4 regions of the Mesorhizobium sp. M0040 genome follow, and region 1 is predicted to be linked to each of the others. Evidence: predicted binding sites of a transcription regulator. Region 1 holds the regulator's gene; each other region holds the start of a gene.
The links. The regulator PhoB, encoded in region 1, activates phosphate uptake and scavenging genes when phosphate is short. The targets are predictions, from matches to a motif close to TGTCATNNANCTGTCAT.
Positions count from the first base shown of each region.

Region 1 (4,115 bases):
ATGGCGACACCCGCCAGAATGGCGGTCGTGAATTTCTTCATCATATCCTCCCTGCGCCGCGTACGGCGTGACCAATTGGCTCAAAGACCAGCTTAGAAGCTCTAATTTTTTCGAGCCTCGAAAAAATACTGGCCCGATCTCCGGCTGCTGTCAACATCGATTCTGATGGATTTTGATGACTCTGCGAGTTTTTTCGAGCGTCGGAATAAACGATGACAGCGCCACCTGCATCTGACACTATTTGCCTGCATCCGACACTATTTGTCGGACATTACCGACGGCTTCCGGTTCATGAGCGGCCGCGGCAACCGGGAGGAAAGCAAAACAATGTCGGTCGGAATCCGCCATGACGATTTGCGCCGGCGCAACCGGGCGATGGTGATCTCGGCGGTGCGCCGGGCCGGCCAGCCATCGCGTACTGAGATCGCAGCTACCACCGGCCTCAGTCATTCGACCATATCGGCGATCTCTTCCGACCTGATACGGGAAGGCATCCTCGCCGAGAGCAAGGCAAGTGAGCCCGTTTCGTTGAAACGCGGTCGTCCGCAGGTCGGCCTCGCCCTCAACCCGGAAGCGGCGGCGGTGTTGACCGTGGTGTTGTCGCTGAATTTCCTGTCGGCCGCCATTATCGACTATACGGGACAGGTGGTCGCCGAGGAACAGCGCCGGCTGGACACGCTGACCATGCCGCGCGACGAGCTGATCCGTGAATGCATGGCCATCGTCCGGCGCCGGCTACAGGATCCAGACCTTGACGTCCGCTGTGTCGCCCGCATCGCCCTGGCGATTCAGGGCATTACCGACTCCCCTGCACGCGCCATGCTGTGGTCGCCGATCACGCCGCAGACCGACATCGCCTTTGCCGACATGCTGGAGGACGAATTCGGCATCCCGGCAACGGTGGAGAACGACTGCAACATGATGGCGGTGGCTTTGCGCTGGCGCAATCCGGATCGGTATCGCGACGATTTCATCGCCATCCTGCTTTCGCATGGCATCGGCATGGGGCTGGTGCTGAAGGGCGAACTGTTCACCGGGACGCATTCCTCGGGCGGCGAATTTGGCCACATGATCCATCGTCCGGGCGGCGCGCTCTGCCGTTGCGGGCGGCGCGGCTGCATCGAGGCCTATGCCGGCAACTACGCCATCTGGCGCAACGCCAGGCAGATGAGCGACGACAGCGAACCGGTCGCCGACGTCAGCGACGCCGACATGCGAGCACTGGCGGCCCGGGCGCGCGAGAAAGATGGGCCGGAACGCGAGGCCTACCGCAAGGCCGGCGAGGCGCTGGGTTTCGGTCTCGGCTCGCTGTTCGCGCTGATCGATCCGGCACCGGTCGCGATGGTCGGCGCCAGTGCCGCCGCCTTCGATCTGATCGAGCCGGCCTTGCGGAAGGCAATCGCCCAGACCGCCGGCGGCCAGCATTCAGGCTCGATCTCCTTCGATACAGAGCCGAACGAATTGCCGCTGATCCGCGAAGGCTGCGCGATGCGGGCGTTAAGCTTCGTCGACCAGGAGATTTTCGCGCCGGGCGCGCAAATGAGGCCCAGCGTCAGAAAGAACGTAGCCTGACCAGGCGGGTCAATCTTCCCTGATCGCATAGCCGGCACCGCGGATGGTGCGGATGACATCCGGCATCCGGCCGTTGTTGACGGCTTTGCGCAGCCGCCCGACATGCACGTCGACGGTGCGTTCGTCGATGTAGATTGTCTCGCCCCAGACATTATCGAGTAACTGGCTGCGCGAGAAGACACGGCCCGGATGCCGCATCATGAACTCGAGCAGCCGGAATTCGGTCGGCCCGAGCCTGATTTCGCTCTTCTTGCGATAGACCCTGTGCGATTCGCGATCGAGCACGATGTCGCCGACCTTCAGCACGCTGGACAGCACTTCCGGCTTGGCGCGCCGCAGCAGCGCCTTGACCCTGGCCATGAATTCCGGTGTCGAAAACGGTTTGACCAGATAGTCGTCGGCGCCGGTCGAAAGACCGCGCACCCGGTCGCTCTCCTCGCCGCGCGCGGTCAGCATGATGATCGGCAGCCGCTCGGTTTCGGGGCGCACCCGCAACCGACGACAGAGCTCGATGCCGGAAACCGCTGGTATCATCCAGTCGAGCACCAAAAGGTCGGGCACATTCTCCTGCAAACGGATCTCGGCTTCGTCGCCGCGTGTCACCACCTCGACCTGGTAGCCTTCGGATTCGAGATTGTAGCGGAGCAGCACACCCAACGGCTCCTCGTCCTCCACCACCATTATGCGTGGTGCGATCATCGGCTGGGCACCCCCATCATGTCACCGGTGCGGACATTGTCGTTTCGTCCTGCTTCGGACGATTGACCGGCAATTGCTCGCCGGTCAGCACATAATACGCATTTTCGGCGATGTTGGTGACATGGTCGCCGATCCGCTCCAGATTCTTGGCGCAGAACAGCAGGTGCGTGCAAGCGGTGATGTTGCGCGGATCTTCCATCATGTAGGTCAAGAGCTCGCGGAACACGGACGTGTATTTGACGTCGATGCGCTCGTCGGCGGCACGCAGCTTGGCCAACGCGGCCGCATCGCCTGCAGCATATTCCTCGATGACACCCTGCACCTGGATGAGAACCAGCTGCGCCATCGCGTCGATGGAATGCGACAGGTCCCGCGGCGTGGCGCTGAGGCCGACCGCACTCACGCGCTTGGCGATATTCTTGGCAAGGTCGCCGATGCGTTCGAGGTCGCCCGCCATGCGGATCGCTCCGACCACATGGCGAAGATCGTGGGCCATCGGCTGGCGTTTGGCGATCAGGGTGATGGCGCGGTCGTCCAGTTCGCGTTGACGCGCATCCATGATGGCGTCGTCGGAAACGACGCGTTGCGCCAGCACGTTGTCGGAATTCAACAGGGCCTTGGTCGCCCCGCCGACCATCGAACCGGCGAGGTCGGCCATGTCGCGGATCAGCTTGCTGATCTGCTCGAGATCCTCGTCGAAAGAAGCGACTGTGTGTTCGCCCATGGTCCTGTCCTCATATGCATGATCGGAACGGCTCAGCCGAAGCGGCCGGTGATGTAGTCCTGCGTGCGCTTCTCGCGGGGCGACGTGAAGATCTTCTCGGTCCGGTCGAACTCGACCAGTTCACCCAGATACATGAAGGCGGTCTGGCGCGACACGCGCGCCGCCTGCTGCATGTTGTGGGTGACGATGACGATCGTGTAGTCGGCTTGCAATTCGTCGATCAGTTCCTCGATCTTGGCAGTCGACAGCGGGTCGAGGGCCGAAGCCGGTTCGTCGAGCAGAATGACTTCCGGCTTCACGGCCACGGTGCGGGCGATACAGAGCCGCTGCTGCTGGCCGCCGGACAGGCTCAAGCCGCTGGCGTTGAGCTTGTCCTTGACCTCGCTCCACAGCGCGGCGCGCTTCAACGCCTGTTCGACGCGGCCGTCCATCTCGGACTTGCCGAGGTTCTCGTAGAGCCTGACGCCGAAGGCGATGTTCTCGTAGATCGACATCGGGAACGGCGTCGGCTTCTGGAACACCATGCCGATCTTGGTCCTGAGGAGGTTGAGATCCTGCGACCGGTCGAGAATGTTCTTGCCGTCGAGCAGCACCTGGCCCTCGGCCGTCTGTTTTGGGTAGAGCTCATAGATGCGGTTGAACACACGCAGCAGCGTCGATTTCCCGCAGCCCGAAGGGCCGATGAAGGCCGTGACACTGCGCTCAGGCAGAGACAGGCTGATGTCCTTCAGCGCCTTGCTCTGGCCGTAGTAGAAGTTGAGATTCTTGACCTCGATCTTCGTCTTCTCGGCGACCGTTTCGGCCATCGTCATGTCTGGGGACAACATCTGTGTCATCTGTCCTCTCTGCGTCCGGTAAGGCTGCGGGCGAGGATGCTCAAGCCCAGAACCGTCAGGGTGATTATGAGTGCGCCGGTCCACGCCAGTTGCTGCCATTCCTCGTAAGGGCTGAGAGCGAACTGGAAGATGGTCACCGGCAGGCTGGCCATCGGCGCGTTGATATTGCTGCTCCAGAACTGGTTGTTGAGCGCGGTGAAGAGCAGCGGCGCCGTCTCGCCGGAAATGCGTGCTATCGCCAGCAATATGCCGGTGACGATGCCGGACAATGCGGCGCGGTAGGC
Region 1 is NZ_JAMYVA010000046.1:26,182-30,296, reverse strand. It holds gene xylF (D-xylose ABC transporter substrate-binding protein) at 1-41, opposite strand, end outside; gene NKJ91_RS27075 (ROK family protein) at 328-1,572, shown strand; gene phoB (phosphate regulon transcriptional regulator PhoB) at 1,582-2,271, opposite strand; gene phoU (phosphate signaling complex protein PhoU) at 2,288-2,995, opposite strand; gene pstB (phosphate ABC transporter ATP-binding protein PstB) at 3,028-3,831, opposite strand; gene pstA (phosphate ABC transporter permease PstA) at 3,828-4,115, opposite strand, start outside.

Region 2 (4,115 bases), on a different contig from region 1:
TCGTCGTCCATCGTGACCGCGACGGCCACATTGTCTACGCCAACAAGGTTTTCGCCGACCTTGTCGAAACCGACCAGCGCGACCTTGCCGGCAAGACCCTGGCCGAACTAGGCATCGATGTCGGCATCGTCCCCGACGCCGCGTTTTCCGACCACGAATGCCTGAGTTCCACCGACGTCGCCATTCGCACGCCGGACGGCCCACGCTGGTTCTCTTGGATCGAGCTGTCGGTGCGCGACAAGGACAGCGGCGCCGTTTCGCATCGCGCCATCGCCCGCGACATCACCGCTCGCAAGCGCGCCGAATCCTCGCTGATCACCGCCCGCGAGCGGGCCGAATATGCGAGCCAGGCCAAATCGCGCTTCCTCGCCACCGTCAGCCACGAGATCCGCACGCCGATGAACGGCATCATGGGCATGGCCCGGCTTCTCGCCGACACCAGCCTTTCGCCCGAGCAGCGGACCTATGTCGGCGCCATCTCGACCTCGGCCAGCGCGCTGCTGGCGCTGATCGAGGACCTGCTCGACTACTCCAAGATCGAGGCCGGCCGCTTCGATCCCGAACCGCAGCCGATGTCGGTGCGCGAGATCGCCGACAATGTCATCGAGCTTTTGGCGGCGCGGGCTTTTGCCAAGGATATCGGCCTCGGCTGCCATGTCGAACCCAACGTGCCGCAGCTGATCACCGCCGACCCCGGCAGGGTCAGGCAGGTGCTGCTCAATCTCATCGGCAACGCCGTCAAGTTCACCGACAGCGGCGGCGTCCTGGCAAGCATCGCCCGCGTCCGCACCGAAACCACCGACCGCATCCGCTTCACCATCACCGACACCGGCCCCGGTCTGCGCGAGGAGGACATGGAGCGCATATTCGAGGACTTCGAACAGGCTGACGGCACCTCGACCCGTGCGCATGGCGGTGCCGGCCTCGGTCTCGCCATTTCCAAACGCCTGGTGATCGCCATGGGCGGCACTATCTCTGTGTCGAGCCGGCTTGGCCAGGGGTCCGAATTCGTCTTCGAGATTCCCGCTATTTCCGCCGTCGAGGCGCCGCAGATCCGCCAGGACGCGCTGTCGGGCCGGCATGCGGTGATCGTATCGAAGAACCTGGTCGAGGCCGAAGCCCTCGCCCGCACCATTCGCGCCAATGGCGGCACGGTCGATCTGGCCACCGCCGCCGCCCAGGCCACCCCTTTCGCCGAGAGCTGCGACGTGCTGCTGATTGATGCTGCCATGGAGCAAAGCGACGGCAGGCTGCTCAGGCGCCTGCGCCAGAGCGGATTTGCCGATTGCGAGGCAGTGACGCTGATCGCACCGACCGACCGTGGCATGCTTGGCGAGTTCCGTGCCAATGGTTACGCCACCTTCCTTGCGAGGCCGGTGCGCGGCGAGACATTGCTGCGCGTGCTTTTGACCAGCCACGCGCCGGTCATCGCCGAGCCGCAACTGCAAAAGCGCGGCGCGCAGGCGGGGCACGCCATTGGCGCCCGCCAGCAGGGCCTGTCGGTGCTGATCGCCGAGGACAACGACATCAACGCCATGCTGGCCCGCGCCACGCTGCTGAAGGCCGGGCATCGCGTGAAAGTGGTCGGCAACGGCAAGGCCGCCGTCGAGGCGGTCATCAGCACCGGCCACAAGCACCGTTACGACGTGGTGCTGATGGACTTGCATATGCCTGTCATGGACGGCCTGGACGCCATCGCCGCCATCCGCCGCCATGAGGAGGAGACCGCGGTGCCGCCGGTGCCGATCATGGTGCTGTCGGCCGACAGCCAGGAAAAGACCCGCCACGCCGTGCTCGCTCACGGTGCCAGCGGCTTCGTCACCAAGCCGCTCGACCCCGATGCCCTGGTTCATGCGGTCGAAGGGCAAGCGGCCGCCTGAGGCACAACATAGACGGTTGATAGATTACCCAGCCGACGAAGTATTGCCCGCAGAGGCGTATCACGGTACTGTCACAATCCTGTTGCACCTACACCGTATCCCCGTGCCAAGAGGGATGGCTCGAAGGAGAATCACTCGTGCATACAGTCATGCCGGAATGTGATGCTCGGCCGAACGCCAGCGGGCCTTTGCTCGTCGGCCGGAACGCCGATGCCGTCATAAAAGGCGCATCGCTCGGCCGCATCGGCAATCTCGAAGTGCGGCTCGCCCGCAACGAGGCCGAGATCGCTGCCGCGCAGGAAGTGCGCTACCGGGTGTTCTACGACGAGCTTGGTGCCAGGAAGGACCTGTTCCAGATGCAGGACCGCCGCGATGCCGATCGCTTCGATCCCCTCTGCGATCATCTGCTGGTCTTCGATACTTCGCTTTCCGGCCCCGAGCATCGCCGCATCGTCGGCACCTACCGCCTGCTGCGGCAGGAGATTGCCGCGGCCGCCGGCGGCTTCTATTCCGAAGGCGAATTCGAACTGACCAAGCTGATCGCGCGGCATCCCGGCCAGCGCTTCCTCGAGCTCGGCCGCTCCTGCGTTCTGCCGGAATACCGCTCGAAGCGCACCATCGAGGCGCTGTGGCAAGGCATCTGGGCCTACATCAACCATTACGGCATCGGCGTGATGACCGGCTGCGCGTCGTTCCACGGCACCGTGCCTGCGGCACATGCGGAGGCGCTGACCTATCTTGCCCACCACTGCCGGACGAATTCATCATGGGACGTGCGTGCCGTCGCCGGGCGCTATTGTTCCATGGATCTGATGCCGATCGAGGCCGTCAATACCAAGGCGGCGATCGCCGCGATGCCGCCGCTGGTCAAGGGCTATCTGCGCGTCGGCGCGCGCATCGGCGACGGTTGCGTCATCGACCGTGAATTCTCGACGGTCGACGTGTTCGTGGTGATGCCGGTCAAGGAGATCGGTGCCCGCTACGTCAATTATTATGGCGGAGAAGCGCAGCGGTTTGCGGCCTGAGTAGGGCAGTAAGGGAATAGCACTGACTGCTGGAGCAGCAATTGGCTACTCACTACTAACCATTCACTATTCACCATTCACGCATCCTTCTCGGCCTGCTCGTTGACTGGCCCCGGCTCCACTGGCGCTTCGCTTGCGACATGCTTGGGGCCGCCCTTGGCGACGCCGACCATGGCCGGCCGCAGAACACGCTCGCCGATCGAATAGCCGGGCTGCACGACCTGCACGACCGTGTTGGCCGGTACGTCGGGATTGGGCACCTCGAACATCGCCTGGTGGAAATTCGGATCGAATTTCTCGCCCTCGGGCTCGAGCTTCTTCACGCCGTGGCGTTCCAGCGCCGACAGCATGGCGCGCTCGGTGATCTCGACGCCGTCGATCAGCGCCTTGAAGCCGGCATCGCCCGAAGCCTTGGCCTCCTCCGGGATGGCATCCAGCGCACGGCGCAGATTGTCTGACACCGAAAGCATGTCGCGGGCAAAATTGGCAACCGCATAGGCGCGCGCATCGTGGACGTCGCGGGCGGTGCGGCGACGCAAGTTCTCCATGTCGGCCGCGACGCGCAGCACGCGATCCTTCAGCTCTTCGTTTTCCTTCAGAAGCCGCACAAGCGCTTCATAGTCGCCGTCGACGCTACCTTCCCTTGGCTCCGCGGCAGCCTCGGTCTTCTCGGCTTCATCGGGCGCGCGTTCGTCTTTTGCCTGGTCGCTCATCGCCGTTTCCCGTCATTTTCGAATGGTGTGATTTGCGCCCGATATCGAGGTTTGGCGGCCAAAAATCAAGGGGCAAGCGATACTGCAGCCGCTGTCGCTGCTTGATGGCGGACGGCGCAGACCTCTCGATTTTAATTCAAACTTTACCGTACCCGACGGCTTTGCTTGCCAGCATGCTACAATGCGGGAACCATTCCTCCCTTGGAAGAGTTTCGAAGCCGACACAGGATTTTGGATGATGCCCCGCAGGAATGGCGAAAAACGCGTCGGGCTCGCCGCCGATATCCGGCGCCAGCTCGGCACCGAGGCGACTAAGCGCTTTCTGCGCACCTTGCCGGCCTTCCGCACGGAGTCCGATATTCCCGACCGTCTGAAGGAATTGCTCGACCGCCTGGACGGCGTCGAAGCCAAGGTGGTCGCAGGCGGGCGCCGTCGGTAGACACCGTCGCCAGCAACGCGACCTGCGATTGCGGCCGCAATTCCTCGCCATCGCGCGA
Region 2 is NZ_JAMYVA010000001.1:17,251-21,365, reverse strand. It holds gene NKJ91_RS00090 (PAS domain-containing hybrid sensor histidine kinase/response regulator) at 1-1,880, shown strand, start outside; gene olsB (l-ornithine N(alpha)-acyltransferase) at 2,030-2,905, shown strand; gene grpE (nucleotide exchange factor GrpE) at 2,983-3,618, opposite strand; gene NKJ91_RS00075 (hypothetical protein) at 3,854-4,057, shown strand.
Region 2: the regulator PhoB is predicted to act here: its motif matches at 1,950-1,966, upstream of olsB (l-ornithine N(alpha)-acyltransferase).

Region 3 (4,115 bases), on a different contig from region 1:
TGCGCCCGAAGTGGCGGCGATGCTCAAGGGGTGATGCGCCTTTGTAGCGTCTGCATCGAGTAGTGTTCGTTCGTCCAAAGCGCGACATGGAACGCCGCAGGACATCGCTTCAAGTTTACGCTGCCCCTCGTTGCCCTGCCGGGCATTTCTCCCCGTAAAGTGGCAGGGAGAAAGACGCGTTCGTAAAAGATTTCACCAATCTCCAGCGTTGCAAAAACATCGACGTTGCGGCCAGCCCCTTCTCCCCGTCACTATACAGGGAGAAGCTGCCGGCGGCGCCGACATTGAGATTGGTTATTCCAACATGATTTGGAAGCGACTGCCCCGCCGGCGATTCAAAATACCGCTTGCAAAATGCAATCAGTTAAGCTACCCCGATAACTGCTTGCATCTCACAATTGGTTATCGAGGAGGCTCTCATGTCCAAACTTCGCGTCAGCGCTTTCACCTTGTCGATCGACGGCTTCGGCGCCGGTCCCGACCAAGACCTGAAGAACCCGCTGGGTGTTGGCGGGGAAGCCCTGCACGAATGGATGTTCGGCACCCGCACCTTCCGCAAGATGGTCCTCGGCAAGGATGGCGGGACCACGGACACTGACGAGGCGTTCGCGGCACGCAGCTTCGAAAATGTCGGCGCATGGATCCTCGGCCGCAACATGTTTGGGCCGATCCGCGGCGAATGGCCGGATGACAGCTGGAAAGGCTGGTGGGGTGACAACCCACCCTACCACGTGCCGGTCTTCGTGCTCACGCACCATGCGCGTGATCCCATTGTCATGGAGGGCGGCACGACCTTCTATTTCGTGACCGACGGCATCCACTCAGCGCTGGAGAAGGCGAAAGCAGTGGCTGACGGCAAGGATGTACGGCTGGGCGGTGGCGTTTCTGCGATCCGGCAATATCTCAAGGAAAAGCTCATCGACGAAATGCATCTGGCGATCTCACCGGTCCTGCTAGGCGCCGGCGAGAGCCTTTTTGCCGGCATCGACATGCCCAAGCTCGGCTATCGCTGCAGCGAGCAGGTCGCGACGCCGAAGGCCACGCATGTCATCATCGAGCGCACCTAGCTTGTTGCAGGGCGCCGCCATGGAGGCGGCGCCCTCCTCGCCGCTTTAGTCAGTACTTCTCCGGCACATACAGTTCGCGCGGCAGTACCTGGCGCTCGTATTCGGGATTGAAGACGCGCTCCGGCAGTGTGATCTCTTCGTGCGGCACCTCCTCATAGGGCATCTGCTTGAGGAGATGGTCGATGCAGTTCAGCCGTGCCCGCTTCTTGTCGTTGCCCTCGACGATGAACCACGGGGCTTCCGGGATATTGGTGCGGGCGAACGTTTCTTCCTTGGCCTTGGTGTACTGCTCCCAGCGCACGCGCGACTGGAGGTCCATCGGCGACAGTTTCCATTGCTTCATCGGGTCATGGATGCGCATCAAAAAGCGCATCTGCTGCTCCTCGTCAGTGATCGAAAACCAGTATTTGACAAGCGTAATGCCTGAGCGGACCAGCATGCGTTCGAAATCCGGAACGTCGCGGAAGAACTCCTCGACCTGATCCGGCTGGGCAAAGCCCATTACCCGCTCGACGCCGGAGCGGTTGTACCAAGAGCGGTCGAACAGCACGATCTCGCCGCCGGCCGGCAGATGCGGAACGTAGCGCTGGAAATACCATTGCGACTTCTCGCGCTCGGTCGGCGCCGGAAGTGCTGCGACGCGGCAGATGCGCGGATTAAGCATCTGGGTGATGCGCTTGATAACACCACCCTTGCCCGCCGAGTCGCGGCCCTCGAAAACCACGACGAGCTTCTTCTTGTGATAGGCGACCCAGGATTGCAGCTTGATCAATTCGGATTGCAGCGTGATGAGATCGCGAAAATACTGCAGGCGGTCGATCGATGGCGGATGTGGATTCTTGTAGATTTTGGCGATCTCCATCGACAGCACCGGCTCCGAGATTTCCAGCTCATAATCTTCGTCGAGCGTGTCGGCGAGTTCCGCTTCCAGCCAGTCCCTGGCCGGGGAATTCTGTTTTATCTCGGTCATTTGCGCTGCTCCGCTTACAGGCCTTGCCGGCCGCTGTCAGGCGCTCTGCCGCCCGGCCCGGCGGCCGGAAATCGAAGCGCTGGACCGATGTTAGTATAGGCCGGCAATGACGGTTTTATTGCAGCCACTACTGCGCTGGCTATGCGTTCAATCCGCAAGATGTGATCGAGCTTGCCCTGCGGGGCGGGCGACAAGCGGAACGAATTATCCTACAAATGCCCGGTTCACTGAGGGGCTGTCGTTTGCAACGCCCTTTCCCGATAAATCGTGAGGATACGACATGGAATACCGCACTCTCGGCCGTTCCGGGCTGAAGGTTTCGACCCTGACAATGGGCACCATGACATTCGGCGGCGGCGGCGCGTTTTCGGCGGTTGGCAAGACCGACCTCGACGAGGCGCGTCGGATGATCGACCTTTGCATCGATGCCGGCGTCAATGTCATCGACACCGCCAACGTCTATTCGAACGGGGTGTCGGAAGAGATCATCGGCGAGGCGCTCGGCGGCAAGCGCAAGGGCGACGTGTTGATCGCCTCCAAGGCGCGCATGCGGATCGGCAAAGGCCCCAATGATGAAGGCCTGTCGCGCTACCATTTGGTCCGCGAATGCGAAAGGAGCCTTAAGCGGCTCAGGACGGATGTCATCGACATCTATTTCCTGCACGAGTGGGATGGCCTGACACCGCTCGAGGAAACCATCGCCGCGCTCGACACGCTGGTCGCGCAGGGCAAGGTCCGCTATGTCGGCTGTTCCAATTATTCCGGCTGGCAGGTGATGAAGGGGCTTGGCATCAGCGATCATCATCACCAGCCGCGCTTCGTCACCCAGCAGATCCACTACACGCTGGAAGCGCGCGAGGCCGAGTATGAATTGTTGCCGATCTCGGTCGACCAGGGGCTCGGCGTGCTGGTCTGGAGCCCGCTTGCCGGCGGGTTGCTGTCCGGCAAATACCACCGTGACCAGCCGACCGCCCGCCAGCTCAGCGGCTGGTCGGAACCGCCGATCCGCGACGAGGACCGGCTGTGGCGGATCGTCGACGTGCTGATCGATATCGGCAAGAACCACGGCGTGTCGGCAGCGCAGGTGGCGCTTGCCTGGCTACTCGGCCGGCCCGCCGTCAGCTCATTGGTGATCGGCGGACGAACCGAAGCGCATTTCAAAGACAATATCGCCGCTGCAAGCCTGGTGCTTGGCGATGAGGAGCGCACACGCCTCGATGCGGTCAGCAGGCCGCCCGTGCTCTATCCCTACTGGCACCAGCAGTTCACCGCAAAGGACCGGTTCGGTCCGGCCGATCTCGTCCTCGACCGCGACGGCGCCTGAAAAGCCGGGCTCTCCGGACTGCGCGGAGATATGGAGCCCGATCGTGCCTTGCGCTGTTGTGTTTGCGGTCCAATGCTCCTAGGCAAAGGCCAAGCACAATGAAAGGAAACGATATGGCACGAGCACCGAACTACGGTCAGGAACGCAAGGAACGCGACCGGCAGAAGGCTGCCAAGAAGGCGGAAAAGCAGGCTGCCAAGGTCGCAGCCAAGGAGCGATCGAAGCCCGAGGGCGAGAGAGAGTCCCAAACCAAAACCGAAACGGCCGAGTGATGACGCCCGGCCTGTCAGGCGGTCCGCGCCTCGGTCAAATCCCGCTATGCCTCAGGCGGGCGCCTTGTCGCTGACGAAGACGTTCACTTCACGAGCGGCGGCAATGAAGGCCCGTCTTGCGTTCATGGCCGGCTTGTCGCCGGCCAGCGCATCATGACAGGCTTGCAACGCTTCGCGGTGCTTGGGGCTGCGCTTGCCGGGCCAATTGTTGAGGAGGTAGTCGGAAGCCTCGCGGGCCGTACGCAAGAGCTGATTGCTTCCCGCCGCGCCCTTGACGGTCACGGGTGTGTCAAATCGGTTGTTTTCCATCGCTGCTCTTACGCCATCGGCATTTGCGAAGCGAGACCGAAAGTAGCATTCTTCGCTCATCTGCTCTTTTCGTGATCAATGGCAGCCGATCCTCACTCAAGCGACGACCGCAAATCCCCGGGCGCGCAGGCCGCGCCGGTCGTTGCGCAGCGAGGTCACCAGCCGGTCGCGGC
Region 3 is NZ_JAMYVA010000018.1:13,457-17,571, reverse strand. It holds gene hemB (porphobilinogen synthase) at 1-34, shown strand, start outside; gene NKJ91_RS17425 (dihydrofolate reductase family protein) at 420-1,067, shown strand; gene ppk2 (polyphosphate kinase 2) at 1,117-2,037, opposite strand; gene NKJ91_RS17415 (aldo/keto reductase) at 2,318-3,361, shown strand; gene NKJ91_RS17410 (hypothetical protein) at 3,475-3,633, shown strand; gene NKJ91_RS17405 (DUF982 domain-containing protein) at 3,685-3,942, opposite strand; gene NKJ91_RS17400 (GntR family transcriptional regulator) at 4,039-4,115, opposite strand, start outside.
Region 3: the regulator PhoB is predicted to act here: its motif matches at 2,144-2,160, upstream of ppk2 (polyphosphate kinase 2).

Region 4 (4,115 bases), on a different contig from region 1:
ACACGATGTACAGGCTGCACGGCACGCCGGAGTGGGATTCCATCGGGAAGAACGCTTCCTCCGGCTGTGTGCGCTTCATGAATCAGGACATTATCGACCTCTACAGCCGCGTCGACGGCGTCGTGCCGGTCTTCGTGCGCCCGAACCTGTCGGCCGCCGGGAAGATCGCCGCCGTGTCAAACAGGACGGCCGAGCCGATCGATGCAGGCGTGCCAAGGGACGCGGAGATGTTGAGGTAAGTGCCTTCGACTGGATCGTCAGTCGCAGGTTTTGCGATGCTTAGGACACCGTCTTTTCGCGGGCGAGCCGCAACTGAAGGGGCACGACCGTTCAATCGCGCCAGCTCAGGCGGACGCGTTCGGCGCCTCCGCCTGTATGGCTGCCGCTACTTCCCGGTGAGGCCTGGGAGCGTGACCTGATAGACCAGGAACATGGTGTCGACATCGGCGCCATCCTCGGCCTTGTAGGCCGCGCCGACCTGGAAGCCGTCCTGCGTGAGGAAGTCATTGTCATTGGCGACGAACAGGAAATAGTCGTCGGGCAGCTTTGGATCGAGGACGCTCACCACCGACATCGCCTCCCATTTCTCCGAAAGGTTGTTGCGGTCGTTGGGCGCGCCATTGTGCAACCCGAAGCGGCCGAGCTCGCTCTTGTCGTTGATGTCGATGAACGGCGTCAGCTTGGCCGGCGTCACCGATGGATCGAGCTCACCCTTGGGCGCCAGCGGCTTGTCCTTGTCGAACTCTGTGCCGGCGATGTCGGTTGCCGCCGACACATCGACGACGCTGATCTCGCGATGGAGCGAGGTGTCGCCCTTCAGCCCCTGGCCGTTGCCGCTGTCGCGCGCCAGCATCAGGAAGGTCTTGTCCGACAGCGCCACGATTTCACTCTGCGCGGCGATCTTGGTTTTGCCCTTGGCATCGGTGAACACCGGCAGCGGCACGACATATTCATGCGCGAGCTTGAGCTGGCCGGGATCCGAGGCATCGTAGACCAGCACGCGCGTGTTCTGGCGCGTCGAGGCGGAATCGCCGCCATCCTGCCTTGGGGCCGACTGCAGCACGGCAATCAGGAACTTCCCGTCCGGCGTCAGCGCCATGCCTTCGAGGCCCTGGTTGTTCTGACGGCCGGTTTCGGGATCCTTCGGATCTGGGTCTGCCGCGCCAGGTCCCGGATTGTTGGAAGCAAAGTTTGGCGTCCCGTGACGCATCGGGACAAGCGCCGCCGGCGGCTGCGTTGCCGACATCAGACGCCCATCGGCGGAGAAGCGGTAGATGTTCGGACCGTATTCGTCCGAGATGAACATCGTGCCGTCGGGCAGCCGTGCGATCGCTTCGTTATCGAGCGCGAGCTTGCCGTTGGCTTCGGGCAGGATCGGCATGTCGTCGGTCGCGGCACGCACGCCGTTGAGCGGATCGAGCCCGGTTGCGTCGGCGCCCTTGTCGTCGGTCAAAAGCATGGTGTCGGCAAGCGTCGCCCTGAGGCCCGACTGTTCCTGGCCGGCGGCTGGCACTGCACCCGGCGTGATCGGAGCGAACTCGATGGCAATCGTGTTGAGGCGCGGCCGGTAGTCGGTAGTACCGACGACATTGTAGCCGCGATCCGGCAACAGCCACAACGAGCCCTTGTAGCCGTCGGCGCCATGCGTCCAGCCGGCAGCATCGATCGACATGCCTGAGCCGGAGCCAAACGTCTCGCCGAACTTGTCCTTCTGGCTGGCCGGGATGCGGCCGACGCCGACCAGGCCCTTGTTGACGAAGCTGACGCCGCCGACGGTCGCGGAGTTTTCTGCCAGGGCCGGAGTCAAGGCGGTGAACATCGCCAGCGCGACAGCGAGGGACGCGGTTCGGTGCAGGTTTTTCATGGATATCCTCTTTGAGACAAAGCTGCCGGGGCCCGAAAAAGCGCCGCGTCGCATCGAGGATGCCGCGAAAGCCTTCGGAGAAGCGATCTAGGACGCGAACATGATACTTGCGTGACAGTGCCGCGCTTGCTTTGACCCTTGTGGTCGCAACTGGCCTGGACATGCGAATCCGTCGCCGCCGAGAGTGCAATTAACAACTTTACAAATTATCGTTCTTATGTGAAGTTATGACGATGAAAGGCCACCGATGACAGTCTGTCGTTTCGCCACCCGCCTCAATTCCTTTGCCTCGCGGCCACAGGCCGAGTGGCCCGATCTTGTCGGCAAACCGTCCATGCTGCAAATGGCGGCACGTGCGGCGAAGGTTGCGGAGTTGACCGATCTCGACCTCAACTTTCCCGACCATGTCGATGAAAAGCCTGCGGAAATGGCGCGCAAACTCCGCGATCTCGGGCTTTCCATCAATGGTTTCGCCATGCGCTACTACTCCAACCCGGCCTTCAAGCTCGGCGCCTTCACCAATCCGGATCCGGCCGTTCGCCGCGAGGCCATCGACATGACCAAGGCCGGGATCGACGCCGCGCGCGAGGCTGGCGCCAGCCTGATGACGCTGTGGCTCGGGCAGGATGGCTTCGATTATGCTTTCCAGGCCGATTATGCGACGCTCTGGCAACACGAAATCGATGGAATTCGTGAAGTTGCGGCGCATGACCCCGATTGCCAGATCAGCCTTGAATACAAACCCAACGAGCCGCGCTCCTACAGCCTGATGCCCGATGCGGCGACGACGTTGCTGGCGATCCGCGAGATCGGCCTGCCCAATCTCGGCGTGACGCTCGATTTCGCCCATGTGCTCTACGCCGACGAGCAGCCGGCTTTCGCCGCTGCGCTCGTGGCACGGCACAGCAAGCTGCTCGGCGTGCACCTCAACGATGGCTATGCCAAGCGCGACGACGGCTTGATGGTCGGGGCCGTGCATACGCTGCAGACGATCGAGCTGCTGCGCCAGATCCGCCGCAACGGCTACGCCGGCGCCATCTACTTCGACACGTTTCCCGATATGACCGGGCTCGACCCGGTCCACGAATGCGAAGTCAACATCGCGACCGTCAAGCGCATGCTGCGCGTCGTCGATCGGCTGGACGGGGACAACCGCATGTTAGCCGCCGTCGACCGTCAGGACGCGATCGCGTCGCAAGCCATTATCCAGGAAGCCATGCTCGGCCCGGACAGCTGAGGCCCGGCCGCATATTCCGTTCAACAAGGGAGGAAGGACCATGAAATTTCTGCTTGCCACCGCTACCGCTGGCCTGATGGCGCTGTCCATCGGCTCGGTGTTTTCCGCAGACCTCGCGCCGCTCAATTCCGACACCGAGAAGGATCGCATCGACTGGTCGCAGCTCGAGGCCAAGTTCGGGGCCTTCCCCAAGCTGCCCGAGGGTACCAAGGCGGGTGCGGTCTCCAAGACGCTGACCAATGAATACTGGCGCTCGCTGGGAGAGGGCTACAAGTCGTTCGGCGACCGCACCGGCGTGCCCGTCGTCTACCAGGCGGCGCAGAGCGAGGGCGACCAGCTCGGCCAGCTCACCATCGCCGAAGGCCTGGTCACGCAAGGCTACAACGTGCTGCTCGTTTCGCCGCAGACCGACTCCAACCTGCAGCCGATCATGGAACAGGCCAAGGCAGCCAATGTGCCGGTGGTCAACGTCAACGACGCGGTCATCCCGCAGGCCGAGCACTATGTCGGCAATGTCCAGCGCGACAACGGCGTGCGCGTCGCCAAATGGTTCATCAAGAACCGGCCGGATGGCGGCAAGGTCGCCATCGTCGAAGGCCAGGCCGGCGTCTACGCCGCCGTCCAGCGCACCGACGGCTTCAAGACCACCATCACCGAAGCCGGCAAGTTCGACGTCGTCGCCAGCGTCCCCGGTAACTGGGATCGCCAGACCTCCTACGACGCGGCCACCAACATCCTGCAGCAGCACCCCGATCTGATCGGCTTCTATGCCAACAATGACGGCATGGCGCTGGGCATCGTCGAAGCGGTCAAGGCCGCCGGCCTAAAGGACAAGGTCGCCGTGTTCGGCACCGACGGGATTTCCGACGCCTACGCCTCGATCCGCGCCGGCGAGCTGACCGGCACCGTCGATTCGTTCCCGGTGCTGACCGGCGAGGTGGCGCTGGAATCGGCGCTGCGACTGGTGGCCGGGCAGAAGCTGCCGCGCGTCGTCGCCACGCCGCAGGCGCTGAT
Region 4 is NZ_JAMYVA010000017.1:102,291-106,405, reverse strand. It holds gene NKJ91_RS17240 (L,D-transpeptidase) at 1-239, shown strand, start outside; gene NKJ91_RS17235 (esterase-like activity of phytase family protein) at 386-1,864, opposite strand; gene NKJ91_RS17230 (sugar phosphate isomerase/epimerase family protein) at 2,112-3,101, shown strand; gene NKJ91_RS17225 (sugar ABC transporter substrate-binding protein) at 3,142-4,115, shown strand, end outside.
Region 4: the regulator PhoB is predicted to act here: its motif matches at 1,965-1,981, upstream of NKJ91_RS17235 (esterase-like activity of phytase family protein).